DNA from 3 places in the Cytobacillus sp. Hz8 genome. Region 2 is predicted to be linked to each of the others. Evidence: predicted binding sites of a transcription regulator. Region 2 holds the regulator's gene; each other region holds the start of a gene.
What was found. Region 2 encodes Rex, which represses fermentation and respiration genes when NADH is low (regulators of the CRP and FNR family bind a similar motif). Its sites were predicted from a motif close to TTGTGAAATATTTCACAA; they were not measured.
Positions count from the first base shown of each region.

Region 1: a site for Rex is predicted at 4,934-4,951, ahead of ACE38V_RS21325 (cytochrome-c peroxidase). Genes of this name have one in related genera too.
Region 3: a site for Rex is predicted at 5,127-5,144, ahead of adhE (bifunctional acetaldehyde-CoA/alcohol dehydrogenase). Genes of this name have one in related genera too.

Region 1 covers NZ_JBHKFI010000026.1:21,177-31,437, reverse strand. Annotated here, with positions in the region: gene ACE38V_RS21345 (heavy metal translocating P-type ATPase) at 1-1,086, shown strand, start outside; gene ACE38V_RS21340 (peptide MFS transporter) at 1,386-2,729, opposite strand; gene ACE38V_RS21335 (inorganic phosphate transporter) at 3,086-4,084, opposite strand; gene ACE38V_RS21330 (DUF47 domain-containing protein) at 4,099-4,716, opposite strand; gene ACE38V_RS21325 (cytochrome-c peroxidase) at 5,101-6,138, shown strand; gene ACE38V_RS21320 (RluA family pseudouridine synthase) at 6,756-7,676, opposite strand; gene ACE38V_RS21315 (YhcU family protein) at 7,859-8,257, shown strand; gene ACE38V_RS21310 (thioredoxin family protein) at 8,545-9,015, opposite strand; gene ACE38V_RS21305 (disulfide formation protein C) at 9,016-9,453, opposite strand; gene ACE38V_RS21300 (phospho-sugar mutase) at 9,702-10,261, shown strand, end outside.
Region 2 covers NZ_JBHKFI010000015.1:103,951-114,211, forward strand. Annotated here, with positions in the region: gene groL (chaperonin GroEL) at 264-1,892, opposite strand; gene groES (co-chaperone GroES) at 1,945-2,229, opposite strand; gene ACE38V_RS16935 (CPBP family intramembrane glutamic endopeptidase) at 2,608-3,339, shown strand; gene ACE38V_RS16940 (YdiK family protein) at 3,340-3,546, shown strand; gene ACE38V_RS16945 (redox-sensing transcriptional repressor Rex) at 3,600-4,250, opposite strand; gene moaC (cyclic pyranopterin monophosphate synthase MoaC) at 4,270-4,764, opposite strand; gene ACE38V_RS16955 (ABC transporter ATP-binding protein) at 4,893-6,827, shown strand; gene tsaD (tRNA (adenosine(37)-N6)-threonylcarbamoyltransferase complex transferase subunit TsaD) at 7,207-8,232, opposite strand; gene rimI (ribosomal protein S18-alanine N-acetyltransferase) at 8,232-8,672, opposite strand; gene tsaB (tRNA (adenosine(37)-N6)-threonylcarbamoyltransferase complex dimerization subunit type 1 TsaB) at 8,690-9,400, opposite strand; gene tsaE (tRNA (adenosine(37)-N6)-threonylcarbamoyltransferase complex ATPase subunit type 1 TsaE) at 9,397-9,852, opposite strand.
Region 3 covers NZ_JBHKFI010000014.1:80,522-90,782, reverse strand. Annotated here, with positions in the region: gene cydC (thiol reductant ABC exporter subunit CydC) at 1-336, opposite strand, end outside; gene cydD (thiol reductant ABC exporter subunit CydD) at 333-2,060, opposite strand; gene cydB (cytochrome d ubiquinol oxidase subunit II) at 2,060-3,073, opposite strand; gene ACE38V_RS16320 (cytochrome ubiquinol oxidase subunit I) at 3,060-4,463, opposite strand; gene ACE38V_RS16315 (hypothetical protein) at 4,823-5,050, shown strand; gene adhE (bifunctional acetaldehyde-CoA/alcohol dehydrogenase) at 5,169-7,772, shown strand; gene ACE38V_RS16305 (phosphatase PAP2 family protein) at 7,983-8,510, opposite strand; gene ACE38V_RS16300 (Hsp20/alpha crystallin family protein) at 8,809-9,225, shown strand; gene ACE38V_RS16295 (autorepressor SdpR family transcription factor) at 9,411-9,698, shown strand; gene ACE38V_RS16290 (SdpI family protein) at 9,698-10,261, shown strand, end outside.

The DNA.
Region 1 (10,261 bases), on a different contig from region 2:
AGCTTGGAAAAATTAATTGCCGTTCTAGTCATTGCTTGTCCTTGTGCACTCGGACTTGCTACACCAACCTCCATTATGGCAGGCTCTGGCCGTGCCGCAGAATTTGGAATTCTCTTTAAAGGTGGAGAGTATCTTGAACTGACGCATCGAATTAATACGATCATTCTAGATAAAACTGGAACGGTTACCAATGGGGCACCGAAATTAACAGATATTATCCCTGCGCTAGGACAAAATGAAACAGATTTTCTTAGTTTGGTGGGATCTGCAGAAAAGCAATCGGAGCATCCGTTGGCTCAGGCAATTGTCGAAGGGATAAAGGAAAAAGGCGCCAATTTCAGTGCAACGGAGGAATTTGAAGCAATTACGGGCTTCGGTATTAAAGCAATAGTCAATCAAAAGCTCATCTATGTTGGCACGAAGCGGTTGATGAAAGAAAAGGGAATAGACATAAGCGTTGGACTAAATGAGATGTCTGCACTAGAAAGTGAAGGAAAAACAGCGATGCTTGTTGCGATTGATGGTTTATATGCCGGAATCATTGCTGTAGCTGATACGGTGAAGGATACGTCTAAGAAAGCAGTGCAACGACTTAAAAACATGGGGCTTGAGGTTATCATGATAACGGGAGATAATGTCCAAACAGCTCAGGCAATAGCAGCTAAAGTCGGTATTGATTCAGTCATCGCTGAGGTTTTACCAGAAGGAAAGGCAGAGGAAGTTAAAAAGCTGCAGAATCAAGGAAGAAAGGTAGCAATGGTTGGGGATGGCATCAATGATGCTCCGGCGTTAGCATTAGCTGATATTGGGATGGCGATTGGAACAGGTACCGATATAGCCATGGAGGCAGCAGATATTACTTTAATTCGCGGTGATTTAAATAGTATAGCCGATGCCATTTATATGAGTAAGAAAACCATTACCAACATTAAACAAAATCTTTTTTGGGCATTTGCCTATAATTCCATTGGAATCCCTGTGGCTGCCTTCGGTTTATTAGCCCCATGGTTGGCAGGTGCGGCAATGGCATTTAGTTCTGTGTCTGTTGTACTAAATGCGTTAAGACTGCAAAGAGTAAAACTATAATATTAAAGGGATGGTTTTTTATCGGGTCTTGTTGTAATAGCAGTGGACTATTTATGTTCGCTGCTATTATTTATTTAGGAAAAAATAGTATAGGTTATCTAAGAGGAATTGGAATGAAGGGAAAATTGGTAGAATGCACGGATTGAGTGGAAAGGGGGAAAATAGGGGATTTTTAATAATAACTTTTGAATCAACATGAGTAACTTTGACCTGACTGAATTGCAGCACTAGTTATTCTTTTTTTTATGGAAATCCATAAGATTCTGAAAAAGACTGACTCGTTGGAGTCAGTCTTTTCTCTATTCCATCATCTTCACTAATTTTCTGGAAATTAAGACTAATATAAATCCTAAGACAATTGCCATCATCCCAATTAGGCTAAATACTTCAAAGTAACCTAGAGATTGAGTGACGGATGCTAATTGACCTGCAAGAATATTAGCTATTCCACTTCCTGCTAACCAAACACCCATTAATAAAGATGCAAGCTTCACAGGGGCAATTTTACTAACTAATGATAAACCAATTGGAGATAAGACTAGTTCTCCGAATGTGTGCAATAAGTAGGTTATGACAATGACCATCATATTGGCTTTAAGGGTAATATTGCCTTCATCACTACCCGTTTTTAATACAGCAATCAATAATACCATGTAACCTAAACCAAGAAAAATCATTCCTAGTCCCATTTTAGTTGGTACTTTAATGTCTCCTCGTTTGCTGTTTGCTAGTCTAACCCATAATCCTGAAAGTATTGGAGCTAGAATGACAATAAATAATGGATTTAAAGATTGGAACCAAGCAGTAGGTACTGTCCAGCTACCAATGCTTCTATCAACAAAACGATCGGTATATAGAGTTAATGAGCTACCTGCTTGTTCGAAACCTGCCCAAAAGAAAATAACAAAAACTGTAATAATAATGACAACAGCTGTTCTTTGTTTTTCTTTTTTGGTTAACGGATGATTCGCTGATTCGGTGGAATTAGTTCCTTTCGTTGCTTGTCCAACCGGAGCTATTCCAATATCACCTAAATAACGATTACTTAATAAGTTAAAGAGTAATTGTCCAATAATCATACCTAAAGCAGCAACTAGGAATCCATAGCGGAATTCAGTGAATAGTCCAACAATAAGAGGTGAGAAGAAGGCACCGATGTTAATACCCATGTAGAAAATGGTGAAGGCTGCATCGCGGCGATGATCATTTTCTTCGTAAAGCTCTCCGACCATCGTAGAAATATTTGGCTTAAAGAATCCATTTCCGATTATCAAAAGTGCTAAACCTAAGTATAATGCCCAATGGGTTTGACTTGCAAATAATGCAATATTCCCAAGAGCCATCGTAACTCCACCAATAGTGATAGCTTTTCTTCTTCCAATGTACCGGTCTGTTAACCATCCACCCACCATTGGTGTTAAGTAAACAGCACCAGTAAAGAATCCATATAGACTCATGGCAAAGCCTTCCTTCATGGCTAAACCGCCATCAATCAAGGAAGAAGTTAAATATAATACCAAAATTGCTCTCATGGCATAATAGCTAAATCTTTCCCACATTTCTGTAAAGAAAAGAAGATATAATCCAGGAGGATGTTTTTTTCTGGCTTTTTCTTGCTCTTTAGCATTTAATGTCGCTTCCATCGTAAACCCCCTAATTTATTTTTTTAGAATATGTTAATAATTTTAATTTACTAATAAATAGTTGGTCAATAGTTTGAGGAAAAGTAAAAATAGTAGATATGTTAGAAATAAAGAGAATAGTGCATGTTTTAAAATATATTCCATTATTCAAAATAAAATAATTTGGTAAATTATAGGAGAAACAAGAAAGAAGTTAGTATTGAAATAACGATTTTTCCCTATTCTAGAATAGTAATTTTAACAATTTTATGTCCAAAATACAATGGAATTTTCCATTTTTTATCCGCATATTAAAAAAAATAGGAAAGGTATCCAATTGGATACCTTTCCTATTTTTACTATCTAATAGTTTAAATTTAAAATAATAAATTTAATAATAAATATATTAACGCAGATACAAAGGCAGAAATTGGAAGTGTTATAACCCATGTAATGAGCATTCTTTGTGCAGTACCCCATTTGACACCTTTAAGGCGGTGGGAAGCTCCAACTCCTAAAATCGAAGATGAGATAACATGGGTTGTACTAACTGGTAAATGGATGAAGGTAGCACCAAATATAATCATGGCACCAGTTAAATCGGCTGCAACCCCGTTTACTGGACGAATTTTCATAATTTGTCCACCGACGGTTTTGATGATCTTCCAGCCACCAACTGAGGTTCCAAATCCCATGGCAGTCGCACATCCAATTTGAACCCATATAGGAATATCAGATGTATGGATATAGTTATTAGAAATTAAAGCCATTGTGATAATACCCATTGCCTTTTGGGCATCATTTGTTCCATGTGTGTATGCCTGAATAGCAGCTGTTCCAATTTGGAAGAAACGAAAATTTCGATTGGTTTTGGATAGGTTATGATTTTTAAAGATAATTTTAAAAATACTATAGACAATATATCCAGCAACGAAAGCTAAAATGGGAGAAATGATTAGCGCTTCGATAATTTTGATAAATCCTTTGTAGTTTAATGCGCCAAAACCAGCTGCAGCAATGGCTGCTCCGGCTATAGCACCTATGATGGCATGTGAAGAACTGGATGGTATGCCAAAATACCAAGTAATTAAGTTCCATAGTATAGCAGCAATAAGTGCAGCTAAAATGACGGTAGATCCATTATGTAAGGTAAAAGGATCTACAATATCTTTTGTAATTGTTTGAGCAACACCGGTAAACGTCATAGCGCCGAGAAAGTTCATTGTTGCCGCCAAAATAATAGCATGTCTTGGTTTTAAAGCCTTGGTCGATACGGCAGTTGCTATCGCATTAGCTGTGTCATGAAACCCATTGATAAAATCAAATGCAAAGGCGCCTATCACAATCAACAAGGTGAGAATTAATAAAGCATCCATTTTTCTTAGGCTCCTTATGCATTTTTCATGATAATTGATTCTAAGGTGTTTGCAACTTCTTGGCAGCTATCCGCGATATCTTCCAAGCTTTCATATATTTCTTTATACTGAATGATTCGAATCGGATCTTTTTCCACAGTAAATAGATTTTTAATGGATTGACGTTGAATGCCATCACATTTTGATTCGTAATCTTTAATTTTAATTGCATTTTCTCTAATTTTTTGCAGTTTTTTTGTGCTTAGTAATTCAACAGATGTTTCAATTTCATTTGTACAGTTGCGAATCGCTTCGACAAATTTCAGCATAAACTCATCTGCTTGTGTGATATTATACATTTCAAATAATGCAGAAGTGTGCTCTAAACCATCCAGTACATCGTCCATACTCATGGTAAGCTGTAAAATATCCTCACGTTCAATTGGAGTGATAAAGGCATTATTTAACTCTTTGATCATTTCATGAACAAAAGAATCACCTTTGTGTTCATAATCTTTCATTGTTTCTGAAAAGGTTTTAAGATCGGATACATTTTTTAATTTATAGTCAGCAAAGAAGTTTGCCCCTTCTTTTAAATTGGTCGCAATATTGCTCAATAGACCAGAAAATTTATCCTTTTTCTTGAAAGCCATGTTTTTTACCCCCAATAAATTATCCAAAGAATGATAGGACTTTAAAGACCAAAGAAAATTGTATACGAAAATGCTTATAAAGGAAAAGTGTTTTAAGAAAACTTTACATAAACTTTACATAATCTTTACAAAAAGTCCAATTAAGGATAATAAGTATTTTATACAATTATACGAATTGAATTCCCGTTATGAATATTCCCACACTAAATAAGATATTTTATGAATAAGTTCACAAAATAGTTGTAATTATCTGTAAATAATATTTAATTTAATTATATAATAATTATCAAAGTTATGATGAATTAGGAAAATGTCGCGACAATAATTCATTTAACTGCAACAATGCCTTTCTACGTTCAGAAATAACAAAACGGGGGGGATCTTTTGAAAAAGTTAATTCTAGTATTTTCCGTTATTTTAGGACTATTTTTACTTGGTGCATGTGGGAATTCAGATAAAACCTCATCAAATCAAGATAATCAAAAAGCGGATAAAGACTTGGAGGCAGCAAAGGCAAAATTTGCACCGCTCGGAGATATGCCAATTCCAGATGATAATGCATTGACAGATGAAAAGATTGAATTAGGGAATAAGCTGTTTTTTGATCCAAGACTTTCTGGAAATAACAAATTAAGCTGTGCATCCTGTCACGCAACGGGAGCTGCTTTTGGTGATGGTTTAAAAACGTTCATTGGATTTAATGGATTTAAGGGTCCAAGGAACAGTCCAACCATTATCAATGCAGGATATTACGAGGACTATTTTTGGGATGGTAGAGCTGATAGTTTAGAAGCTCAAGCATTAGGACCAATTCAGGCTGAGCATGAAATGAATTCAAATCTTGACCAGCTAATTAAAGAATTAAATGGTGTACCAGCTTATGTAAGTGATTTCAAAAATGTTTTCGATGATAAGATTACAGCGGATACGATTGCTAAAGCCATAGCTTCATTTGAAAGAACAATTGTCATTAAGGATACTGCTTTTGACCAATATCTCAAAGGTGATGATAATGCTATCTCTGATGAAGCGAAAGAAGGAATGAAAGTATTTGCCGGCAAAGCAAATTGCATTTCCTGTCATGCTGGTGCAACTTTGTCTGATAATAGCTATCATAATTTAGGCATGACTGGAGATGACGGCCGTTTTGCTGTAACGAATGATAAAGCAGATAAAGGGAAGATTAGAACTCCTGCTTTGCGCGGTGTAGCTCATACGGCACCATATATGCATGATGGAAGTTTGGCAACGTTGGAGGATGTTGTTAACTATTATAATCAAGGAGGAGGAAACGACACAAACAAGGATTCCTTAATTCAGCCTCTAAATTTGACCGATGAAGAGGTTTCAGCACTTGTTGCCTTTTTGGAAAGTATGAGTGGGGAAGTGCCTGAAGTAAGCAAATCAGAAATACCTCTATAAAAATAACTATAAGAAAAGCTAGCCTCTCCTTTGTGAAGAAAGGTTAGCTTTTCTTTCGGTGACGTTATATGAAGAGCTATTTGGATAGCTAGAATGAACTCCAAAGTAATTAAATCTGAATCAAATGTTACGATAAGAGATTAAAATGTTTTTTTCAAAAAACAACAATCTTTGAGGAAACAGCGCATTCTTTAGGAAAATGTTAAATTGTTCACATAATATTTATAATTAGTAAAAGATAGTATTAAATTTAATTATATAATAATAATCGAAGTTATATTAAAATTATGATAATGTCGCGACCTATCATTTTTTTATTCATATATTTGGAGTGGAGGGATGAAGGAAAAATTATTAGGGAACTGTCTAGATTTGGAGGAGCCTTTATTTTTTTGATTATATGAAACGAGATTTTTAGCCCCGGACATGTTCACACCATAATATTATTAGGACAATAGGATGGAGAAGAAGATCGTTCAAAGGAATTTATACCTTTGGACAATTGAAACAAAAGGGGAATAATAGATCGAATCATATCCAAAAGAGGCTATATATAAATCAAAAAGCAAACCCATCATTTCTGATTGGTTTGCTTTTTTTTCTTCTATCGATTCTTCTTATAGATCATAAGGGTCAATTTCTTGAAAAATAGGTGGTTCGTCGAGAAACGGGGCATGACAAACGATTTCTTCCATGGTAAAAGGATGAAGAAATTCCATTTTTACAGCGTGTAATGCTGGTCGGAGGAAAATCGGTTGTCCCCCGTAAAGATTGTCCCCAACCAATGGGTGACCAATATGACTTAAATGAACCCGAATTTGATGTGTCCTACCGGTATCAAGGCTACATTTAATCAATGTCGTATTCTTCTTTATGTCTTTTTTTAATACTTCAAAATGAGTAATGGCATCTTGCCCACTTGGAGATACTCTTCTTCTCGTTGGATGATGACGATCACGACCAATTGGAAGATGAATCTCTCCTTTCTTTTGTTTCAATAGTCCATGAACTAATGCGAGGTACGTTCGTTTAATTTCTCTTTTTTCAAGCATGCCATCAAGCATTGAACCCATAAGGTCATGTTTTGCAAAAAGAATTGCTCCTGTTGTATCTTTGTCTAACCTATGAATATGCTTTATTTTCCGAGCCTCTCCTTGTGCTAAAAGATGATAGGCAACTGCATTTGAAAGTGAATCTGTTTCCTCAGGGGAGTTAGGATGGGTACTCATATTTGCAGGTTTATTAACAACTAGAAGATGAGAATCTTCATATATTATATTCAAATCCTTATAAAAGGGCACCAGATTCATTGGAATATCAATAAAAAGTTGTATTTGAAGTTTGTCGTGAGCGTTCAATTCTTGCTCCCAATTGGCCGATTCTCCATTAAGCCTGACTTGTTTGTTCATTCTCAGATAGTGTATTTGCTTTTTGGGGGCCATCCAAATTTCTTTAAAAACTTTTGTAATCGTATGCCCTTGCCAATTCTTTGGAACAGTTAGTTCAAACCATTCCCCTTTATTTTCTGTATGAATCACGGGTTAAATCTCCTTTTTTTTCATTCACTTGTCTATAATGAATTCCACCTATTTAATTAGAAAAATATGTCTATGTCGTGGGTATATTTACCACCGTTTCTCTTTAGTAATATATGTTATTCTATTTTATATAAAAAGGTATATAAATGATATAAGGATTCTTTTTAAGGGTGGGTTTGTTAGTGAAGGTCGTTTATGCATCTACTCCAGATCAAGAGAATAAAGTGAAAGAACTTATTCAGGAATATTATACAAGTATTTTTCCCCTTTATTTTTCAGATGAAGATATTAAGGAATTTGAGCGTTTAAAGGTGTTGCAAACATCAACTCGGCATTTTGAATATTTTGGAACATTAAAGGAAGCTTTTCAGGTCATTGCGAGCCTAGAAACCATTAAATACATTTTATTATCATGTGATGAAAAAGAAAAGTATGAAGTGATTTTTTATCGAAATATTGAAATACTTAATGATTTTGGATTATCATTTCCTTTTGAATTTCATCAATTCTTAGATTCAAGGCATGTGAAAAATGGTACATTTAGTATTTATACAAAAGCAGATAATGAACTTTTAATATAAGAAGCAAAAGGGGTATCCCTAAAGTATAACCTTTAGGGATACCCCTTTTGTTTGGTTCTATTAAATTGTCTGCTGATTTCCGTTCTATGTGCTTCACTTTCTGTGGGTGTGACGGGAAGTCTCCCCTGCCCTGTATTCCCTCAAAAGTCTTCGGATCTTCCACTTCAATCAACTTAAACGAAAAAAATTAGTTTTTATCTATTAGTATTGTATCCAATAAATCAATCTAAAGAACAGGGTTGAACTCTAAAAAATAGTTTTTAGAGTTCAACCCTTTTTTGTTTCTTTTACTTACTATGCTCATTAAACCACTTCTCAAATTCTGCTTTCTCGTGGTAACCGATAATTCTTGCTGTTTCTTTTCCATTTTTATATTGAACAATAGTTGGAGTTTCCTCAACGTGATAGTCATCCCAGCCTTGATCAAATTCTAGCAGATTGTATTGAACTAAATTAATCCCCATCTCTTTTGTTAAAGGTGCGACAACTGGAGTAGTTCTTTGACAATGAGGACAAGTTGGACTGTAAAAATAGACAGTCACATCTTTCTTTTCTTTTAATTTCTTTGCTAACTCGTCAGGTAAAATAAGATTTTGATAATTAGGATCATCTAATTGATCGACGGTTTCGGGATGTAAATTATCTTTTCCATATGGATTTTTTTCTGACACTTTTTCATCTTTTTGCATTTTCGTTAAAAGTCCAACGGTTGCAAATAGTATAATAATGACTGCAAGGAAGATAATGATTTTTTTCATCTACTGTTCTCCTCTCGAATTTCTCCAAATTACCAGGCTGCAAATGAAAATGATCATAAAGGCGATTAGTGCTAAAAAAGGAATGGTGACAAATCCAAACCAATTAATATATTGTCCGGTGCAGGGAACTCGTCCACATGCGGGTGCGGATTCAGCCAGTATGGATATTTTTTGGAGTGAGTAATGATATAAAGAAATACATGCTCCAATCAAAGATAAAATCATCGAATAAAAAGAAATTCGGAAATCTTTCTTTACAACCGCAATTCCTAAAATCACCACGAATGGATACATCAAAATTCTTTGATACCAGCAAAGTTCACATGGCTCATATTGGCGAATTTCAGAAAAATAAAGGCTACCAAACATAGCAATCACAGATGCTGCCCATGCCAAAAAGAGCAGATTTTCCCGCTTGTCCTTATTTGATGGTTTCATATTAGACTCCTTTTAGTTATTATAGAATTGACAATTCATACAGATTATGGATTAATATCTATTTTAAAAATTATGTAATCCCTATATAATTACTAAGAAAAAGAGTTGCATTATTCAAATATATTACCACAGATTTTGTAGGGAATATAGTAATAAGCTATTCGCTTACGGACAAACTATGTCTTTTTTAAGCGTTTAATTTATATATTAGATAGAAAAGAAATTACATGGGAATAGGAGGAGTAGCAATGGCTTGGATCAATAAAATGAAAAGATGGCAGCAATTTCATGATTTAGATAAAGAATTAAAATTGGAATTAGAATCTCTTCTCTCAGATGAAAAATTCCTTGAGGATGCTTTTTATAAGGACTTGGAATTTGGCACAGGTGGCATGCGCGGGGTAATAGGTGTAGGGACAAACCGTATGAATATCTATACAGTTCGCAAAGCTTCGGCTGGACTTGCAACTTACATACAGTCCTTTGGAAAAGAGGAAAAAGCTAGAGGAGTTGTAATCGCTTATGATTCCCGCTTCAAGTCGCGTGAATTTGCAATGGAAGCGGCCAAAACATTGGCTACAAAAGGAATTCAAACCTATGTTTTTGATGAACTCAGACCAACTCCTGAATTATCTTTTGCGGTTCGCTTATTAAATGCCTTTTCAGGAATTGTGATAACCGCAAGTCATAATCCGTCCGAATACAATGGTTTTAAGGTATATGGGTCAGATGGTGGACAATTTCCTCCTCTTGCAGCTGATGTTCTTATTTCGATGGTGAATGAAATAGAGGATGAGCTCTTAATTGA
Region 2 (10,261 bases):
CTAGTCATCTCTTTCATTTCATATATATTTTTTTCTATTGTAGCATGCATGTACTTAAGTTAAACACATGAAACTGGGCTAACTACTCTAAAAGAAACTTTCTTATTACTCCAACTTTACTTTAACAGATAAAAAAGAGGCTTCTCATAAGTTTGCTTAACTTATGAGAAGCCTCCGTTAGATACCTCTATGTTAACAAAATATTAGAAATTCACTCTCATCCTACTCAAAAGCCCATTCATATCAAGGCTTTAAGGGCGTTATTACATCATTCCGCCCATTCCACCCATACCGCCCATATCAGGCATTGCAGGTGCAGCAGGTTCTGGTTTATCAGCAACAACAGCTTCAGTTGTTAAGAACATAGCAGCTACAGATGCAGCGTTTTGAAGAGCTGAACGAGTTACTTTAGTTGGGTCAACGATACCAGCTTCGATCATGTTTACCCATTCGCCAGTAGCAGCATTAAATCCTGTGCCGACAGCTTCACGTTTTAAGCGGTCAACAATAACGGATCCTTCAAGACCAGCATTGTGAGCGATAGTGCGAACAGGTTCTTCAATCGCACGTAATACGATGTTAATACCAGTAGCTTCGTCACCTTCAGCTACAAGAGAAGCAACTTTACCGTATACGTTTAGAAGTGCAACTCCACCACCGGATACGATCCCTTCTTCAACAGCCGCACGAGTTGAGTTCAATGCGTCTTCGATACGAAGTTTGCGTTCTTTTAATTCTGTTTCAGTTGCAGCACCTACTTTGATAACCGCAACACCGCCAGCTAATTTAGCAAGACGTTCTTGTAATTTTTCACGATCAAATTCAGAAGTCGTTTCATCTAATTGAATGCGGATTTGGTTTACACGGCCTTGGATAGCCTCTGATTCACCAGCACCTTCTACGATTGTTGTATTTTCTTTTGTCACAACAACTTTAGCAGCGCGTCCTAATGAAGAAATCGTTGCAGACTTAAGTTCACGTCCTAGTTCTTCAGTGATGACTTCCCCGCCAGTTAAGATAGCGATATCTTCAAGCATAGCTTTACGGCGATCCCCGAATCCAGGAGCTTTAACAGCTACTGCATTGAATGTTCCGCGAAGTTTGTTTAATACTAAAGTGGAAAGAGCCTCCCCTTCAACATCTTCGGCAACAAGTAATAATGGCTTACCTTGTTGTACAACTTGTTCAAGAACAGGAAGTACTTCTTGGATATTGGAGATTTTCTTATCAGTAATTAAGATGTATGGATTTTCAAGAACAGCTTCCATTTTGTTTGTATCAGTTACCATGTAAGCTGAAGTGTATCCACGATCAAATTGCATACCTTCTACTACATCAAGTTCAGTTGTGAATCCTTTTGATTCTTCAATTGTGATAACACCATCGTTACCAACGCGCTCCATTGCTTCAGCAATAAGTTGGCCTACTTCTTCATCAGCAGCAGAAATGGCTGCAACTTGAGCGATAGAAGCTTTGCCTTCGATTGGTTTAGAGATTGCCTTTAATTCTTCAACAGCGGTTACCACTGCTTTTTCAATACCTTTACGGATACCCATTGGGTTAGCACCAGCAGTAACGTTTTTAAGACCCTCACGAATCATCGCTTGTGCAAGAACGGTAGCAGTCGTTGTACCATCTCCAGCTACATCGTTTGTTTTGCTTGCAACTTCAGCAACAAGCTTTGCACCCATGTTTTCAAATGCATCTTCTAATTCGATTTCTTTTGCAATGGTAACACCATCATTTGTAATTAATGGAGAACCAAATTTTTTCTCAAGAACCACATTGCGTCCTTTAGGTCCAAGAGTAACTTTAACCGCATCAGCAAGCGCGTCTACACCACGAAGCATAGAACGGCGAGCTTCTTCACTAAATTTAATTTCTTTAGCCATTATTAAAAAACCTCCTATAAATTTGATTTATATCTGTTGAACGTTCGTATAATTAGCCGATTATAGCAAGGATGTCATTTTCGCGTAGAATTAAATATTCTTTACCGTCGTATTTCACTTCTGTTCCAGAGTATTTTGAGAAGATAATTCTGTCATCAACAGAAACTTCAAGTGCAACACGTTCACCGTTTTCTAGAACTCTTCCAGATCCAACAGCAACGACGATACCTTCTTGAGGCTTCTCCTTCGCTGTATCTGGTAAAACAATACCGCTTGCAGTTTTTTCTTCTGTTTCAACAAGCTCAATGACAATACGATCACCTAGTGGCTTTAACAAGTGAAACAACCTCCTCAAATAATATGTAAATTTTATTATTAGCACTCTCTTCGATTGAGTGCTAACACATTTATTATATTAAAGAATCTGAAAAAAATTTGCAAGTAAAAAGCCATATTTTTTTCAAATTTACTTATGATCTTAAACACTTACAAGTATGTACTGCATTTGCTTATTTATCCAGCATTTTGGAAAAAGCAAACAGAAATTTAATCATTCTGAAATATAGTTTAAAATGTCTTCCATTTGAAACAAAGGGCAATTTATTAGTAGAATGAGAATAAAGTGAAATTCGATGCTGCTCATATTTTACTAACAACTGGGTACCCAATGATCAGCTTATTATTATAGGAGAAACGAAAAAGGAGACAAATCATTTTGAAAAAAGAATACTGGCTTATCATCATCGCCTACATAATCATGCAGTTTTCAAGCTTTATCGGCGTTCCATTCATTTCATTAATGGGAGAGGCTTTAGGAATCAGTCAGAGAAAATTGCAAATATATTCAGTATCCATTTGGCTTGTTATCAGCTTCGCCGTTACTTTAGTGATTGTTTTATTCTTATTAAGAAAGGAAATGCTACACTATAATAGAAACAAACCTTTGGCACCTGTAAGCAACTCGATTTTATGGGCAGTTGGAGGTGTATTTTTAGCCCTTTTCGCTCAAGGAATTGCAGCAAGAATTGAAAGCCTCCTCGGCATCGAAATGGGTTCAGAAAATACGCAGCAAATCATCCATTTAATCAATACTTACCCGATTGTTATTCTTGTCACTTCCATCATTGGACCGATGTTGGAGGAAATTGTTTTTCGAAAAATCATTTTCGGTTCCCTACATAAACGATTTAATTTCCTGATATCGGCACTAATTAGTTCCATTATTTTTGCTTTAGCACATGGAGAGCCTGAGCACATCCTTTTATATTCAGCAATGGGTTTTACCTTTGCATTTCTTTATGTCAAAACAAATCGCATTCTTGTACCGATGTTTGCTCATGTGGCGATGAATACATTTGTGGTTTTAGTTCAATCCATTTATAAGAATGACCTCGAAAGAATGATACATGATGCGGAAAAAATTCAAGGTTTTATCGGAGGACTTTAAATGAGGCAATCACCCCTTTATTCCGGGATCTTATATATATTCTTGGGGATATTATTCATCTTTTTTGCTATTCAAAATATCCAAGAAGATGGACAGTGGCGGTTTTTCACTTACCTGCTCGTAATATTAGCCACCTTTGATTTAGGATCAGGCATTAGAATGATCTCCTTTCACTTTAAAATTAAAAAAATTCAAAATCGAAAATAATAAAAAGCGGCTTATTTTATGAAGACGATTCATTAAAAATAAGCCGCTTTTCTTTAGTCTTGTTTCCCATTTGGGTAATGTTTCAAAAAATAGACTAATGATTGCAGTTCTACTGCTAAATCGATATGATGAATACGAATGGAAGAAGGTACTGTTAACCTGGCAGGAGTAAAGTTAAGAATTCCCTTTACATTCACTTTTGCCAAACGATCCGTGATCGATTGTGCAACAGGTGCTGGAATCGTTAAGATGACAACTTGAATGTCTTCGTCTACCAAAACCTTCTCTAAATCATCCATATGATAGACAGGGATATCCCCAATTTTCGTTCCAACCTTGGACGAATCAACATCAAAGGCTACTTCAATTTTCGTATTGTTATTTTTCAAAAAATTGTAATTTAAAAACGCCGTACCTAAATTACCCACCCCAATTAAGGCAACCTTTGTTAATTCATCCTGATCCAAGGTTTTACGAAAAAAGGATAGAAGATAATTGACGTTGTAGCCATAACCTTTTTTCCCTAATGCACCAAAATAGGAAAAATCCCGGCGAATCGTCGCAGAATCCACCTTCACCGCTTCGCTGAGTTCTGAAGAAGAGACTCTTTGCTTGCCAGATGAGTGTAGGTTTTTTAGAAACCGATAATATAACGGCAATCTTTTCGCAGTCGCTTGTGGGATTTTCATCGTACCATTACTCACTTCTTTTCCCCCCAATCATTTAAATTTTCTCTTTTCTTTTGTAGTCGCCACTCTTTCCACCAGATTTCTCAAGTAAATAAGTCTCTCCAATTATCATCCCTTTATCTAAGGCTTTGCACATGTCATATACGGTTAAGGCACACACAGATGCGGCTGTTAACGCTTCCATTTCTACACCTGTATTTCCCTTCGTTTTCACTGTGGCAATCATAACAAGCCTATAATTTTCTTCAGCTTCCTCTTCCCAGTGAAAAGCAATATCGACACCTGTTAATGGTATTGGATGACACATTGGGATGATTTCCCATGTTTTTTTGCAGGCCATTATCCCTGCTACTTGAGCAACTGCGAGAACATCACCTTTCTTGATTTGATTATTCGTAATCCCATTATAGATTTCTTGATTGACTATAATACTTGACTGCGCTTTGGCAATACGAATTGTTTCGGGCTTATCCCCTACATCCACCATTTTGGCTCTGCCTTCTTCATTAAAATGGGTAAATTTCAAAATATCAACACCTCACTTAGAATGATACACTATTTTTTCCCTACTGTGTATTAACATTGTACATTTATTCACAAATATTGATGAACATTGACGAATACGTTACACTATCTCTAGATGCAGGGGTGAAAGAGATGATTTTATTACAAGTTAATGGGTTAACTAAATATTACGGAGCTGACCTTATTTTATCGAATATAAAGCTTGAAGTCCAAACGCGCGACCGCATTGCCTTAGTAGGCCGAAACGGCGCGGGTAAATCAACATTATTAAAAATGATTGCTGGAAAAATGTCCTATGATGCTGGCGAAGTGATAAAGCCAAAGGACGTTTCCATTGGCTATTTAGCACAAAATACTGGGCTAGAATCAGAATTATCAATTTGGGATGAGATGCTGACTGTTTTTCAACAGGTAAGAGATTTAGAACAAGATCTTCGAAGATTAGAGGAAAAAATGGCAAATCCCGCTATTTATGATAACAATACAGAATATGAACGAATCATAAAAGAATATGATACACTCCAAGTGAAATTTAAAGAAATGGGAGGTTATCAGTATGAGGCCGATATCCGCTCTATCTTACATGGGTTGAATTTCCAAACCTTTGATTATTCCACCAAAATTGCCAGTCTTAGCGGCGGACAGAAGACACGTTTAGCTCTTGGGAAGCTTCTCCTTACAAAACCCGATATCTTAATCTTGGACGAGCCTACCAACCATTTAGATATTGAAACCCTGTCTTGGCTTGAACAGTATCTGCAAAGCTATGATGGTGCAATATTAATTGTTTCACATGATCGCTACTTCCTAGATAAAGTAGTGAACCAAGTATATGAGATTTCGCGAAAACATATTAGTAAGTTTAAAGGAAATTATAGCGCTTATTTGGATCAAAAAGCGGAGAATTTCGAAAGAGACATGAAGCTTTATGAAAAACAGCAGGACGAGATTACAAAACTTCAGGAATTTATACAACGAAATCTTGCTCGCGCCTCGACAACTAAGAGAGCTCAAAGCAGACGAAAAATGCTTGATCGCATGGAAGTCATGGACCGGCCTTTAGGGGATGAAAAATCAGCCTCTTTTGGTTTTGACATTGAAAAGCAAAGTGGAAATGAAGTCCTAAATATGCATTCCTTATCAGTAGGCTACCATTCGGAAAAGGTATCAGAGAATATCTCCTTCCGTATCACAAGAGGAGAGAGCATTGCCCTTGTGGGTCCAAATGGAATTGGAAAATCCACACTTCTCAAAACGATTGTGAAAAAACTTTCTCCTATCTCTGGAGAAATTCATTACGGTTCTAATGTATTTATTAGCTATTACGATCAAGAGCAAGCTAACCTAACTTCGAATAAAAGGGTCCTTAATGAACTTTGGGATGATTATCCGAATAAAAATGAAAAGGACATCCGTACAGTACTCGGCAACTTTCTTTTTACTGGGGACGATGTCTTAAAAACGGTTTCCACTCTAAGTGGCGGAGAAAAAGCTAGACTCTCCCTAGCTAAATTAATGATGCAAAAAGGAAATTTCTTAATTTTGGACGAACCAACCAACCATTTGGATTTAGATAGCAAGGAAGTGTTAGAAAATGCCCTTGTGGATTATCCTGGAACAATCCTTTTTGTTTCACATGACCGATATTTTATCAACCGCATTGCCACAAAGGTCTTAGAGCTTGATGCAGGTGGTGCAACGGAATACTTAGGCGACTATGATTATTACCTTGAAAAAAAACAAGAGCAAGAGGAACTAATGGCTTTAGAGCAACTTGAACAAACAAAAAATGACTCCTCTACAGCTACTCCATTAGAAAAAAATAGTTATCAACAGGATAAAGAAGCGAAAAAATTAGAACGCCAACGTAAAAGACGTTTAGAAGAAATCGAAAAAAGGATTGAAGAATTAGAGAGCTTCCTTAGCCAAAATGAAGAACTTTTATGCGATCCCGAGATTTACCAAGATCACGAAAAGGTACTCGCGATCCATAAAGAGAATGAAACCTATCAAGCTGAGCTTGATTCTCTTATGGAGCAATGGACTGAACTAGTTGAAGATGAATAATATCCACAATAAAAGGTCTAACGTCTTAATATCACGTTAGACCTTTTCCACAATTTTATGCACAAACAAAATCTCTTTATAAAGCTATCAACAGCAGTTTTCCACATTATCCACAAACAAATATCATCTTATCCACATTTTCCACAGGATATATCAAATTTTTTATAGTTATCCACAGAATCAGCCCTTCTAAAGGATTGTGAAAAAACTGAGCCTGTGAATTCAATCAAACGTTTGTTTAACTTTTTCTCTCTCAATATACTTCAATCAAACGTTTGTTTAATTTCTTCATCCTCAATATTGTTCAATCAAACGTTTGTTTAATTATTGATTAATATAAAAGGACTGACACTCTTTTAAAGAATCAGTCCCCTCCTTATTAATTATTATAAATGGTAATTTCTAATCCAGGATTGGCATTTAAGGATAAATCTGAACGAATTCCTTTTTGATAAAGCACGCTACCAACAGCTGCAATCATAGCTGCATTATCTGTACAAAGTGATAAAGGAGGAATCACTAATTCAACATCGGTTAATGACTGAAATGCCTCCTCCAATTTTGCTCGCAATCCTTTATTTGCTGCAACACCACCAGCTAAAAGAACCTGCTTCACTTGGTACTTTTTCGTAGCTCTGACTGCTTTTGTCACCAATACATCGATGACACTCTCCTGAAAACTAGCCGCAAGATCCTCAGGCTTAATAATCTCTCCACGTTGATCAGCATTATGCACAGTATTAATCACAGCTGATTTTAATCCACTGAAACTAAAATCGTAAGAATCTTTTTCTAACCAAGCCCTTGGCAAATCAATGGTTGGCCTTCCTTCATGAGCTAAACGATCAATATGAGGACCACCTGGATATGGCATATTCAATACTCTTGCCACCTTATCATAAGCTTCACCTGCAGCATCATCCCGCGTCTCACCAATCACTTCAAAATGACCATGTTCTTTCATATATACAAGCTCCGTATGCCCGCCAGACACGACAAGAGCAATTAATGGAAAGGTAAATTCCTTTATTAGCCGATTCGCATAAATATGTCCAGCAATATGATGAACACCAATTAATGGTTTCTGATGGGCAAATGCAAGAGCTTTTGCTGCATTTACACCAATAAGGAGTGCCCCAACCAATCCTGGTCCTTCTGTTACCGCAATCCCATCTATTTCTTCCATAGTCATATTGGCCTGATTCAATGCCTCTTCTAAAACAATCGTAATCTGCTCAACATGATGGCGCGATGCGATTTCAGGGACGACTCCACCAAAACGCTTATGACTTTCTATTTGTGAAGCCACAACATTTGCGACAATTTCTCTTCCATTTTTAATAATCGCTACTGCTGTTTCATCACAGCTTGATTCAATTCCTAATATATATACGTCTTTTTCCATTATAAATTCACCCACATCACTAATGCATCCTCATGATTATCAGTATAATAGCTCTTGCGAATCGCTCCATCCATAAATCCCAGCTTCCGATATAAGGACTGGGCAATCATATTTGAAACGCGCACTTCAAGTGTCATCGTCACAGCCCCATGTGCACTTGCGAATTCCATCGTCTTTCTCATCAATGCCTCGCCAATCTTTTGGCCACGATACTCAGGAAGTACAGCAACATTTGTTATATGTGCTTCATCCACTACAAGCCACATACCGCAATAACCTACAATTTGCTCATTCACTTCAACCACAATGTAGACAGCATACTGATTTCTGGTCATCTCATTGACAAAGGCTTCCCGACTCCAAGGTAGAGTAAATGAAGCATGTTCGATTTTCAAAATATGATCAATATCATGTTCTGTCATCAATCTGAATTTGGCCATTTCCCGTCGTCCCAGTTTCATAAGTTCTTCTCTACTTGCTTCTTTTTTAACCAATTGGCTTCCGCCTCTGCTAAACGAATATAATTGGGGACAAACGTATGAATATCCTCCCCTTCTCGATTCACTCCTAGAAAAGCAAGCTCTGCAGGTCTAGGGTTATACTCTGTTTTTGCAGCAAAAAAAGCTTGTCTTCCTAAAATCTCTTCTAATGTCTTTCTATGTAAAGGTAAATCATTCCCAACAAACAAAACCTTGCGAGATTCTGACTTCAAACTTTCGGCCCACTCTTTTGATAAAAGAATTTGATCATCTCTAATTGTTTCAAGTGAATCTTCCTTATATTGATATAAACCAGTATATACCTGACCTCTTCTTGCATCAATTAATGGTGAAACCACGCCATCAAAATACCTGCCAACAGATGCTGCCATAACCTCAATACTTGATATTCCCACTAAAGGAATTTTTAATGACCATGCCAATGTTTTCGCAATCGTTACCCCAATTCTTACCCCAGTATAAGAACCAGGACCCTTAGCAACAATAATCTTGCTTAGCTGATCCGAGGTAATATCACATTCCTTCATGAGTAATTCAATAGCTGGCATGATTCGTACGGAGTGATTTTTTTTGATATTCGTAATGTGTTCACCAATTACTTTTTCTTCATCAATTAAGGCGATACCTAATACACTGGAAGAAGTATCAATAGCTAATATTTTATTCATGAAAATATCTCCTTACAAATTTGTTCATACCTTTCACCAACAGGCTTGAACTCCAAAATCCTAGCACCGTTTTCCCCATGGAACAAATGAATCAATAATAACGAATCAGGTAACTGATCCTGTATCATATGCGCCCATTCAATAACGGTAACCCCGTCGCCTTCAAAATACTCATCAAATCCCAAGTCCTCATCTGCATTTTCAAGGCGATAAACATCCATATGATAAAGAGGCAAGGAACCTTTATACTCTTTGATAATGGTAAAAGTAGGGCTATTCACATTTCTACGAATTCCAAGTCCCTCAGCAATTCCCTTTGTAAAAGTTGTTTTACCTGCGCCTAAATCTCCTTCCAGAGCTATAACATCTCCAGACTGCAATTTCTGCGCAAGTTTATATGCAATTTCCATCGTTTTCTCCGGCTTATCAGAAACTATTTTATAATGTATCATTATCGTAATCACCTTTGTTTATTTGAAAGTGAAGCTTGTATATAAAGAAATCTGGCCAATTGGCGATCCTTCAAGTAAAGGCAGAGGCCGTAGTTCCCCGAAAAAGGGAAAGTGCTGTTTTCGGTTGCGAAGCGTTGCTTGGATGCTTCCCTTGTGCCCTTATATTTTACAACCAAACTTGGTCATAAGTCGATCTCCATCACTGCTGCCGATATACTAAAGTATAAAAAAACCTTAGGAATGATCCTAAGGATACTATTCTAATATGTAGTTTACATGATTTTGCCTCTTGTAGCAAAAGGCTATCCGAATGAGTATAAAAAAAAGACGAAACAGAGTTTCGTTTTTGTAATTTAGTATCCATTAATATCCTGTATCATTTGCTCAATTTAGATGCACATTTTGAACT
Region 3 (10,261 bases), on a different contig from region 2:
AAAGCGGGAACGTATAAATAAGGCTTGCGGTTCAAGCATTTGGTATAGTTGAACACGCATATTAGCCAATATTTTCAACGTTGAATTGTGTCCAATCAATCTCTCTAGATAACGTGTAACTGCCTGGGAGATTCCGAACGTCCGTACCAAAACGATTGGGACATATAGCATCAAAATATTAACTGGCATGAGGGAAGCACTTGAAATTAAATACCCGGAAGTAAAAGTTAACATTGCGCTTGCTGCGACGGTTAATATTCCTAAAAAAATGACTAATAGAATAGAACGATAATATTGCTTTATATAAGGTATTATATGGGTTTGAATAAGCTTCATTCTATCATTTCTCCTCTATTAGCTTGGAATAGATGATAGTAAGCATCCTTCTTAGCGAGGAGCTCCCCATGAGTTCCCATTTCAATAATTCTCCCTTCCTCGAGAAGGAATATGACATCCATTGCTTCCATCCAATGCAAGCGGTGGGTTGCAAAAAAGACAAGCTTATCCTCGAGCACTGGAAGAATCAACTTTTTCAATTCATATTCTGTTTCAATGTCCAAGTGTGCGGTTGGCTCATCAAATAGCATGATGGGACGATTCTGTAATAAAGATCGGGATAAGGCGATTCTTTGTTCTTCCCCACCGCTTAGTTCACGTCCCCCCTGACCAATTTTCTCATCCAACCCATTGGGAAGCTCCTGAATTAATTCTTTCAGCCCGACAATTTGCACCACTCTTTCAATTTCTTCCCTTGTTGAATCGGGAGCGTACCAGCTGATGTTCTCGGCAACACTTCCAGAAAAAATATATGGATGCTGGGGAATATAGGTGATTTGTTCTTGCCACTTTTCATTACATAAGCTTCGCTGCAGAGCCCCATCCATCATAATGGATCCACTTGAAGCTTCTAAAAATCCCGATAATATATCAATTAAAGTAGACTTACCTGAACCAGATGTACCGATAATCCCCACCTTCTGATACCCTTTTACTGAGAAGCTAATATCCCTTAGCATCATGATTTTCTCCGTTTCAGATTGCTTTGATAAATGTTCAATTTGAAGAACGCTCTCCTGATTCCATTTTGGCATTTCAAGCTCCTCTCTCGGAAGGATGAGATCTGCCTGATCTAAAATTTTAGAAATTCGCTTCCCTGCCTCCTTGCCATTCATTGTTGCATGATAGTCATTTCCAAGTGTCCTTACTGGAAGAAAATATTCAGGTGCAAGGATTAAAATGATTAATGCCGCCTCTAAGCCTGTTTTTCCATCCACTAGTCGTAAGCCTAACTCAACTGCTAAAACCGCTACGGAAAGACTAGAGAAGAAATCTAAGGAAAAGGTAGACAAAAATGCCATTTTTAATGTTTTCATAGTGGCGATACGATATTGATTGCTTACCACCTCAATCGCTTTTTGATGAGATTTGCTTTTACCTAAATATTTTAAAGTAACAAGCCCTCTTAAAGAATCAACAAAATGTCTAGAAAGTAAGAGAAAGCTTCCCATTTGTGCATTAATTTGTTTTTGGGCAGCACTACCTAATAATATGAGAAAAATAATCATGATTGGCATCGTGATGATTAATACAATTCCTGATAAAGTATCTGTCATAAAAATATAAGCCAACAAAATAATTGGAATATAGATCATAGTGAGAAAGCGAGGGATAAAAAGCTCTATATAGGTCCGATAACTAGGAATTCCTTCCATACATAAAGTGACAAGATTTCCTGAACCAAGAATCCCTATCCCTCTTGGTCCAATATGAATTATTTTTTCCATTAGCAAGGATTGTAATTGATCAGAGGTTTTCTCCGCAAAACGATAGGAGATTCTCTCTTTTCCCCATTGAAAAAGATACCTTAAAAAAAAGGCGCAAAGAAAACCAAAAAAGAAAGGAAGGACAGCGTTTGATGCTGCCCCGTGAAACATATCTGATATGGCCTTGGCCAAGAAAACAGCTTGAAAAATGATGGCAATCCCTTGCCCAACTGTCAAAATACTGATCAATAGGATTGTCCATTTGCTGCCCTTATATCGAAGAAGATGTTTATCCATTAGTACTCAAGATGCTCCTTATCTGTAACCCGTCTACGAAATACATAGTAACTCCATATCGTATAAGCTAAAACAATCGGAACCATAGTTAGGGCAACAATCGTCATTAATTTTAGAGAATAGTGACCAGATGCAGCATTATAAACCGTAAGATTATTGGTTATATCTGTTGAACTAATCAATACATTCGGGAATAATGCAATAAAGAACGATACTGTTACCATAATCATAATAATACCTGTGGTTGCAAAACTAAATCCTTCCTTACTATTCCGCAAAAATCGAAATAATAGAAGATATAGGAGGATCGCAACAATATATAAAGGAATAAGAATAGTTCCCCTATCTGTATAAGCATCCGTAAAGAAGGCAGTTAATCCGACAAACAAAACAATTACAACAGCGGTCGCGATATACATTTTCATCGCCATTTGTTTAGCTCTATCACGTAGTGAACCGTCTGTTTTTAATGAGATAAACATCAAGCCATGCATAAAGGCTAACATTACAAATGCAAGTCCCCCTACAACTGTGTAAATATTCACAACATCAAAGAAGCCAGCATGCATATTCATATCTGCATCAATCGGCAAGCCTTTAATTAAACTTGAGAACAATACTCCTAATAAGAATGGAGGTAATAGGCTGCCAAGAAAAATGGCCCAATCCCAAACCTTTGTCCATTTTTCCGCTTGAACCTTGCCTCTAAATTCAAAGGATACACCCCGAGCAATCAAACAGAGCAATAAGGCAACAAAAGGAATATAGTAACCGCTAAAAAGAGTCGCATACCAGTGTGGGAATGCCGCAAACATCGCTCCACCTGCCGTTAATAGCCACACTTCATTGGCATCCCAAAATGGTCCAATGGAATTAATCAGCACTCTTTTTTCGGATTCATTCTTAGCGAGAAATTTCGTACTCATGCCTACTCCAAAATCAAATCCTTCTAGTAAAACAAAGACCGCAAATAATACAGCCACTAAAACAAACCATAACTCACTTAATTGCATCTTTTATCCCCCCTACATGGAATGGATCAGATGTGGTTATTTCATCATTCGTCTTTTCATAAGGTCCATGTTTTATGACTCTTATAAACAAATAAACCATCGCAATTGCTAGTAATGTATAGATCAGTGAAAATGCAATAAGAGAAAATAACACAGAACCTGATGAAACATTTGGTGAAATACCATCCTTTGTAGTCATAAGGCCATATACTACCCATGGTTGACGTCCAAATTCAGACATAATCCAACCAAAAGTATTTGCAATATATGGGAAGAAGATGGCTGCAATCATCCATTTTAAATAAGCGGAATGGACCTCAATTTTTCCACGCCACTTCATGATTAAACCGATCAAGGTTAATAAAATCATTAACCCCCCTGCTACTACCATAATACGGAAGCTCCAGAATGTCGTTTTTACTGGTGGAATATAATCTCCTTTTCCATAATCCTTTACATACTGATCTTGAAGAGTATTCATTCCTTGAACCGCACCACTAAATTTTCCATAGGAGAGGTAGCTTAGCAAGCCTGGAATTTCAATCCGTGATGTGGTTTTCTTTTCATCCGTATTAATCTTCGCAACAACTGTCCATGGAGCAGGGTCGCCAGTATCATTCCACAATCCTTCAGCTGCTGCCATCTTCATTGGCTGCGCCTTAATTAAATAAGTAGCCTGTGAATGACCAGTAAAAGCAATACCTAAAGTGGAAATTAATCCAACAATTAAAGGTACCGTCATGGATAGTTTAAATAATTCCACATTTCTCTTCTTCAATAAATTCCAGGCACTGATACCTAAAATTAAAAATGAAGCTGTTGCAAGACTTGCAAAGATCGTATGTGGGAAGGCGACTAAAAGCTTTTGATTTGTAATCACTGCTAAGAAATCATTCATTTCTGCCCTTCCATTGTGAATGGCATATCCCACTGGGTTTTGCATAAATGAATTAGCAGCCAATATCCATAAGGCAGATATGGCGGTTCCCAGAGAAACGAGCCAAATACAAGCTAAGTGCAATTTCTTCGGTAGCTTATCCCAACCGAAAATCCACAATCCAATAAAAGTGGATTCAATAAAGAATGCAAGCAGTGCCTCAATTGCTAATGGAGCGCCAAACACATCTCCAACAAATCGGGAATAATCAGACCAGTTCATTCCAAATTGAAATTCTTGAATAATTCCTGTTACAACTCCAACCGCAAAATTAATAAGGAAAAATTTTCCCCAAAATTTTGTCATGTCCTTATAGATTTCTTTCTTCTTCACGACATACATTGTCTGCATAATCGCGATGAGAAAAGCTAAACCTATTGATAATGGAACAAAAATGAAGTGAAAAATCGTTGTCGAAGCAAACTGTATTCTAGCTAAAATCAGTTCGTTCATTATTAACCCCCCTTACTGTATTTATCATAATTATTATATAAAAATAATAAGAAGATACTGTGAAATCAAAAAGGATAATCCGTTACATTTTTCCTACATCTTTACAAATTGAAAAATGCTGCAATAATTCAAATGTGACTTTGTTCAATAAAAAGTTAAGCGTTATCATTTTCTCTGTCCTTTATAAATCGTAATATTTTCAACAGACCTTCCGAAAAAGCCTGTCAATACAGTATTTTTAAGGGATTTAAATTAAAGCGTTTTCATAAAAATATTCATACTTTGTTCAATATTTCACAATCTATTTCACATAAACCTGTGATATCTTTAAATCAAGAAAGGAACAAGGAGGGATGAACATGATCATCTGTGAATGGCAAACTTTCTCTACTGACTCTGAAACTTATACAAAAAAACTTTTTGAAGAAACTGTTGGTGATGAATTCGAAGCAATGTTGATAAAAGATGGCGAGGAAATTCCACGTTACATCTGGACAACAAATTTTGTTATCATCGTTCAAAAAAATTCAAAACTCTTTACCGATATTTCTTTTGAGAAACTTCCTAGAAATCCTTATTGTGAATAATTTTAAATGAAAGAAAGACACAAAATCAAGAACTACTAAGTTCTACCTTAGTTTGTATATATTTTTTTAAAAAATCATGTGAAATATTTCACATATTATAATCAATGGAGGGTTTAACATGGCTGTAACAGAAAAAACGTTAAACGAAAAAGAATCTGTAACAAAAATGATTGACAAACTTGTTGAAAAAGGTAGACAGGCCTTAAAAGAATTCCGTACTTTCGACCAAGAAGCAATTGATAAAATTGTTAAAGAAGCAGCTCTTGCTGGTCTTGATCAACATATGCAACTTGCTAAACTTGCTCATGAAGAAACAAAAAGAGGAGTTTATGAAGATAAAATTATCAAAAACATGTTCGCAACTGAATATATCTACCATAATATCAAATATGATAAGACAGTAGGAATTATCAGCGAAAATGAACATGAAGGAATGATTGAAATCGCTGAACCAGTTGGTGTTGTTGCTGGGGTTACTCCTGTAACAAACCCAACTTCAACTACAATGTTCAAATCATTAATTTCTCTTAAAACTAGAAACCCAATCATCTTTGCTTTCCATCCATCTGCACAAAAATCTAGTAGTGAAGCAGCAAGAATTTTAAGAGATGCAGCTATCAAAGCTGGGGCACCTGAAAATTGTATCCAATGGGTTGAAACTCCATCAATTGAAGCAACTAAAGCACTTATGGGTCATGACAACATCTCTATTATTCTAGCAACTGGTGGACCTGGAATGGTGAAATCAGCATACAGTTCTGGTAAGCCTGCCCTAGGTGTTGGAGCTGGTAACGTACCTTGCTACATTGAAAAAACAGCTAACATTAAGCGTTCTGTTAATGACTTAATCCTATCAAAAACATTTGATAACGGAATGATTTGTGCATCAGAACAAGCTGTGATCATCGATAAAGAAATTTATAATGAAGTAAAGAACGAATTAATCGCAAACAGCGTTTACTTCTTAAATGAAGAAGAAAAGAAAAAAGTTGAAAAACTAGTAATTAACGAAAAATCTTGTGCAGTAAACCCTGATATCGTTGGGATGCCTGCTTTTAACATCGCTAAATTAGCTGGTGTTTATGTACCTGAAGAAACAAAAATCCTAGTTGCTGAAATCAAGAGTGTTGGACCTCAAGAACCACTTTCAAGAGAAAAACTTAGCCCAGTCCTTGCTTGCTTAAAAGCGAACAGCACAGACGAAGGAATGAAGTTTGCTGAAGAAATGCTTGAATTTGGCGGACTTGGTCACTCAGCAGTTATCCACACAACAAATGAAGATGTAATCAAACGATACGGTCTTCGTATGAAAGCTGGAAGAATTATCGTTAATGCTCCATCTTCTCAAGGGGCTATCGGTGATATCTACAATGCTTACATGCCTTCATTAACTCTTGGTTGTGGAACTTACGGAGGAAACTCAGTTTCAACAAACGTTGGAGCAGTTAATTTAATTAACATTAAAAAGGTTGCGAAAAGGAATGTTAATATGCAATGGTTCAAACTTCCACCAAAAATTTACTTTGAAAAGAATGCTGTTCAATATTTAGCAAAAATGCCTAACATCACAAAAGCTGTTATCGTTACAGACCCTGGCATGGTTAAATTAGGATACGTTGACAAGATTCTTTACTACTTAAGAAAACGTCCAGATTATGTTCATTGCGAAATTTTCTCTGATGTTGAACCAGATCCATCAACAGAAACAGTTCGCCGTGGAGCAGAATTAATGCACCAATTCCAACCAGATGTCATCATTGCTTTAGGTGGAGGTTCTTCTATGGACGCTGCCAAAGGAATGTGGTTGTACTATGAACATCCAGACAGTGAGTTCTTTGGATTAAAACAAAAATTCTTAGATATCAGAAAACGCTTGGTGAAATATAGCCCACTAGGAAACAAAGCGAAATTTGTAGCAATCCCTACAACTTCTGGTACTGGTTCTGAAGTAACACCATTTACAGTTATCACTGATCAACATGCTAACTTGAAATATCCATTAGCAGATTATGAGTTAACTCCAGATGTTGCAATCATTGACCCACAATTTGTTATGACAATACCAAAAGGCATTACTGCTGACACTGGTATGGACGTATTAACACATGCGATTGAAGCCTATGTTTCTTGTATGGCAAATGACTTTACTGATGGTTTAGCAATGAAGGCAATCCAATTAGTATTTGAATACTTGCCAAAAGCTTACCATAACGGCAGCGACCCAGTAGCTCGTGAAAAAATGCATAACGCTTCAACTCTTGCTGGTATGGCATTTGCCAATGCATTCCTTGGAATTGGCCATAGCTTGGCACACAAACTTGGTGCTGAATTCCACATTGCTCACGGACGTGCAAATGCAATTCTATTACCACACGTTGTTCGTTACAATGCAACAAAACCTAAGAAATTTGTTGCATTCCCTAAATATGAACACTTTATTGCTGATGAAAAATATGCTGAAATTGCAAGAACTCTTGGATTAAAAGCAAGCACAACTGAAGAAGGCGTTAATAGCTTAATCAAAGCGATCGAAAAACTTGCAAAAGAACTTAACATTCCAATGAGTATCGAAGCAAACGGTGTATCAAAAGCTGATTTCGAGAAAAAAGTAGATTACTTAGCAGACAAAGCATTTGAAGACCAATGTACAACTGCTAACCCTAAATTACCTTTAGTAACTGAATTAGCTGAAATTTATCGTCAAGCATTCAAAGGAATCTAATTTAGTAATATGAGTAAAAGACCCAAAGGCAGAGGCTTTTGGGTCTTCTTTTGAAAATGCAAACAGCAACTTCATTGGATTCTATCATTCTCTTGTTTTTATAACCTCATCATTGACGTTTATGTTCCGTTAAATAATACAAAAAAACCTTGAACAAAAAGAAGTAATGTTCAAGGTTTTTACTTTTATTCATAAATTTATGGCTCTTTATTATAAATTCATCAAATAATACACTAAAATCCCTGAACCTGACCCAAGAACTGCTCCAGCAAGGACATCAGAAGGATAATGCAATCCCAGATACATTCTGGATACTCCAATGAGCACACCTAAAGGAATTAGCAGATAACCAAGACTTGGCATAAAGAGAATAAAGGGGATCATTACAGAAAAAGCAGCTGTCGTATGGCCGGAAGGAAATGAATGATCCTTTAAGGGATTGGAATGAAATTTCGTATCCTCTAAGATTAAATAAGGTCGTTTTCTTGGATATAGCTTTTTCAAAATTTGAACTGGTAAATGACTAACAGCCAACGATAATGCACTACATAAGGCAATGCTTTTCACAGGCTGCTTGCAAAAAATGAACAAAAGAAGCACGATTCCAATTGCAAAGGTCGCCCCTCCCATCCGGGTGAGGATCCGAAAAAATAGGTTCATATGCTTTTTATCAAAATGACGATTTACCTTTTTAAATATTTTTTGCTCGAATTGATAATAATTTTGCAACAATCTCATCACGATCTGCTCCTTATCATTTTGGCATCTTATCAGATCTGATTTTTTCATGATTGTCTACATAAATGGTGATATTTTCCTTGTTACAGATTAGCTTTATTCATTTAGTTATATACAATATTATACCACTTTAATAATGTTTCCTCTGTGGAAACCTCCACATAAAGTTTGAAATTAAATAATTTGTCAAATTTTTCTAACATTTCGATGAACAATACCTCTTCATCCGTTTACATCATGATATTCCTGCTATACTTATTTAGTGGTAATAATAAATCACATTGGGAGGATGATTCAAATGCCAGCACTTCATGATTTACTACCAAAAAGTTGGGGTAAAAGAGGTCAGGAACTAGAAGAATTCTTTGAAAAGCCATGGTTTTTCAACACAGCTTTCGATGTGGATGTTAAAGAAACCGAAAAATTGATTACTGTGCAAGCTGATTTACCTGGTTTCAAAAAAGAGGAAATCAATGTTGAGTTGGATGACTATTCCTTAAGAATTATTGCAACTCGTAATGTCGACTGGGAAGAAAAGAATGAAAAATATTTTATGCAAGAACGTCAATATGGCAAAGTAGAACGGACCATTCCTTTACCAATTGAAGTAGTACGCTCTACTACTAATGCTAAATATGAAGATGGTGTTTTAACAATCTCATTAGAAAAGAAACACCCTACCCTTCCTTCACGCCAATCTATTACGATTCAATAGCCTATGTGTTACTTCTATACAGCTTATAACCTCAAAAAATTAACAAGGGTATCAGAACGGAAGAGACAAAATCTTTTGCGTTTTGATACCTTTTATTATGGTTTGCTGAAGTCAAGTTTTTGTAGTCAATCCGAATACAGTATGTTATTATTTAGTTAATTAACTAAATATCAAACGGTGATAGGATGAATAACACTTTTAAAGCATTATCGGATCCCACACGCAGGAAAATTCTCGAATTATTAAAGGAAAAAGACTTAACGGCAGGCGAAATTTCTGACCATTTTAAAATGACCAAGCCAAGCATCTCTCAACATTTAAAGCTCTTGAAAAATGCAAATCTTGTCCAAGATGAAAAAAGGGGACAATTTGTTATTTATTCCCTCAATGCTACTGTCTTCCAAGAACTAATCAGCTGGGCTCTGAATTTTACAGATAATAAAAATGAGGAAAACAAGAAGGGAGATTTTTAATGAAGAAGCATATTTTTCCATTAGTTATGATTTTCTTAACCATCATTTTGTGGGTCCTATTTTACCCGCAACTTTCCGAGCAATTACCAACGCACTGGGGTCCAAATGGGAAAGCAAATGACTATTCCCCCAAACTAGGGGCCATGCTTTTATCGATTGGATTGATGGTCCTAGTGTATTTCATTACCGTGTTTATTCCAAAAATGGATCCTAAAAAAGAAAACTATCCACGGTTTACAAAAAGCTATCATATTATCAATATTTCATTAATGATTGTTGCATTTGCCATTAATATCATCATCATCCTTTCCGGATTAGGTTTTGACTTAGATACTGGAATTTATATAAATTTGATACTTGGGGCACTGTTTATTGTGATTGGGAACTATTTACCTCAAGTAAAACCCAATTATTTTATGGGGATTAAAACACCTTGGGCATTAAATGATGAAACCAATTGGAAGAAAACCCACCGATTTGGAGGTAAAACCTTTGTTATTAGCGGTATCATTTTTATGTGCTCTATCTTTCTCCCTAAGACTATTGCAGATTCATTTCTCTTT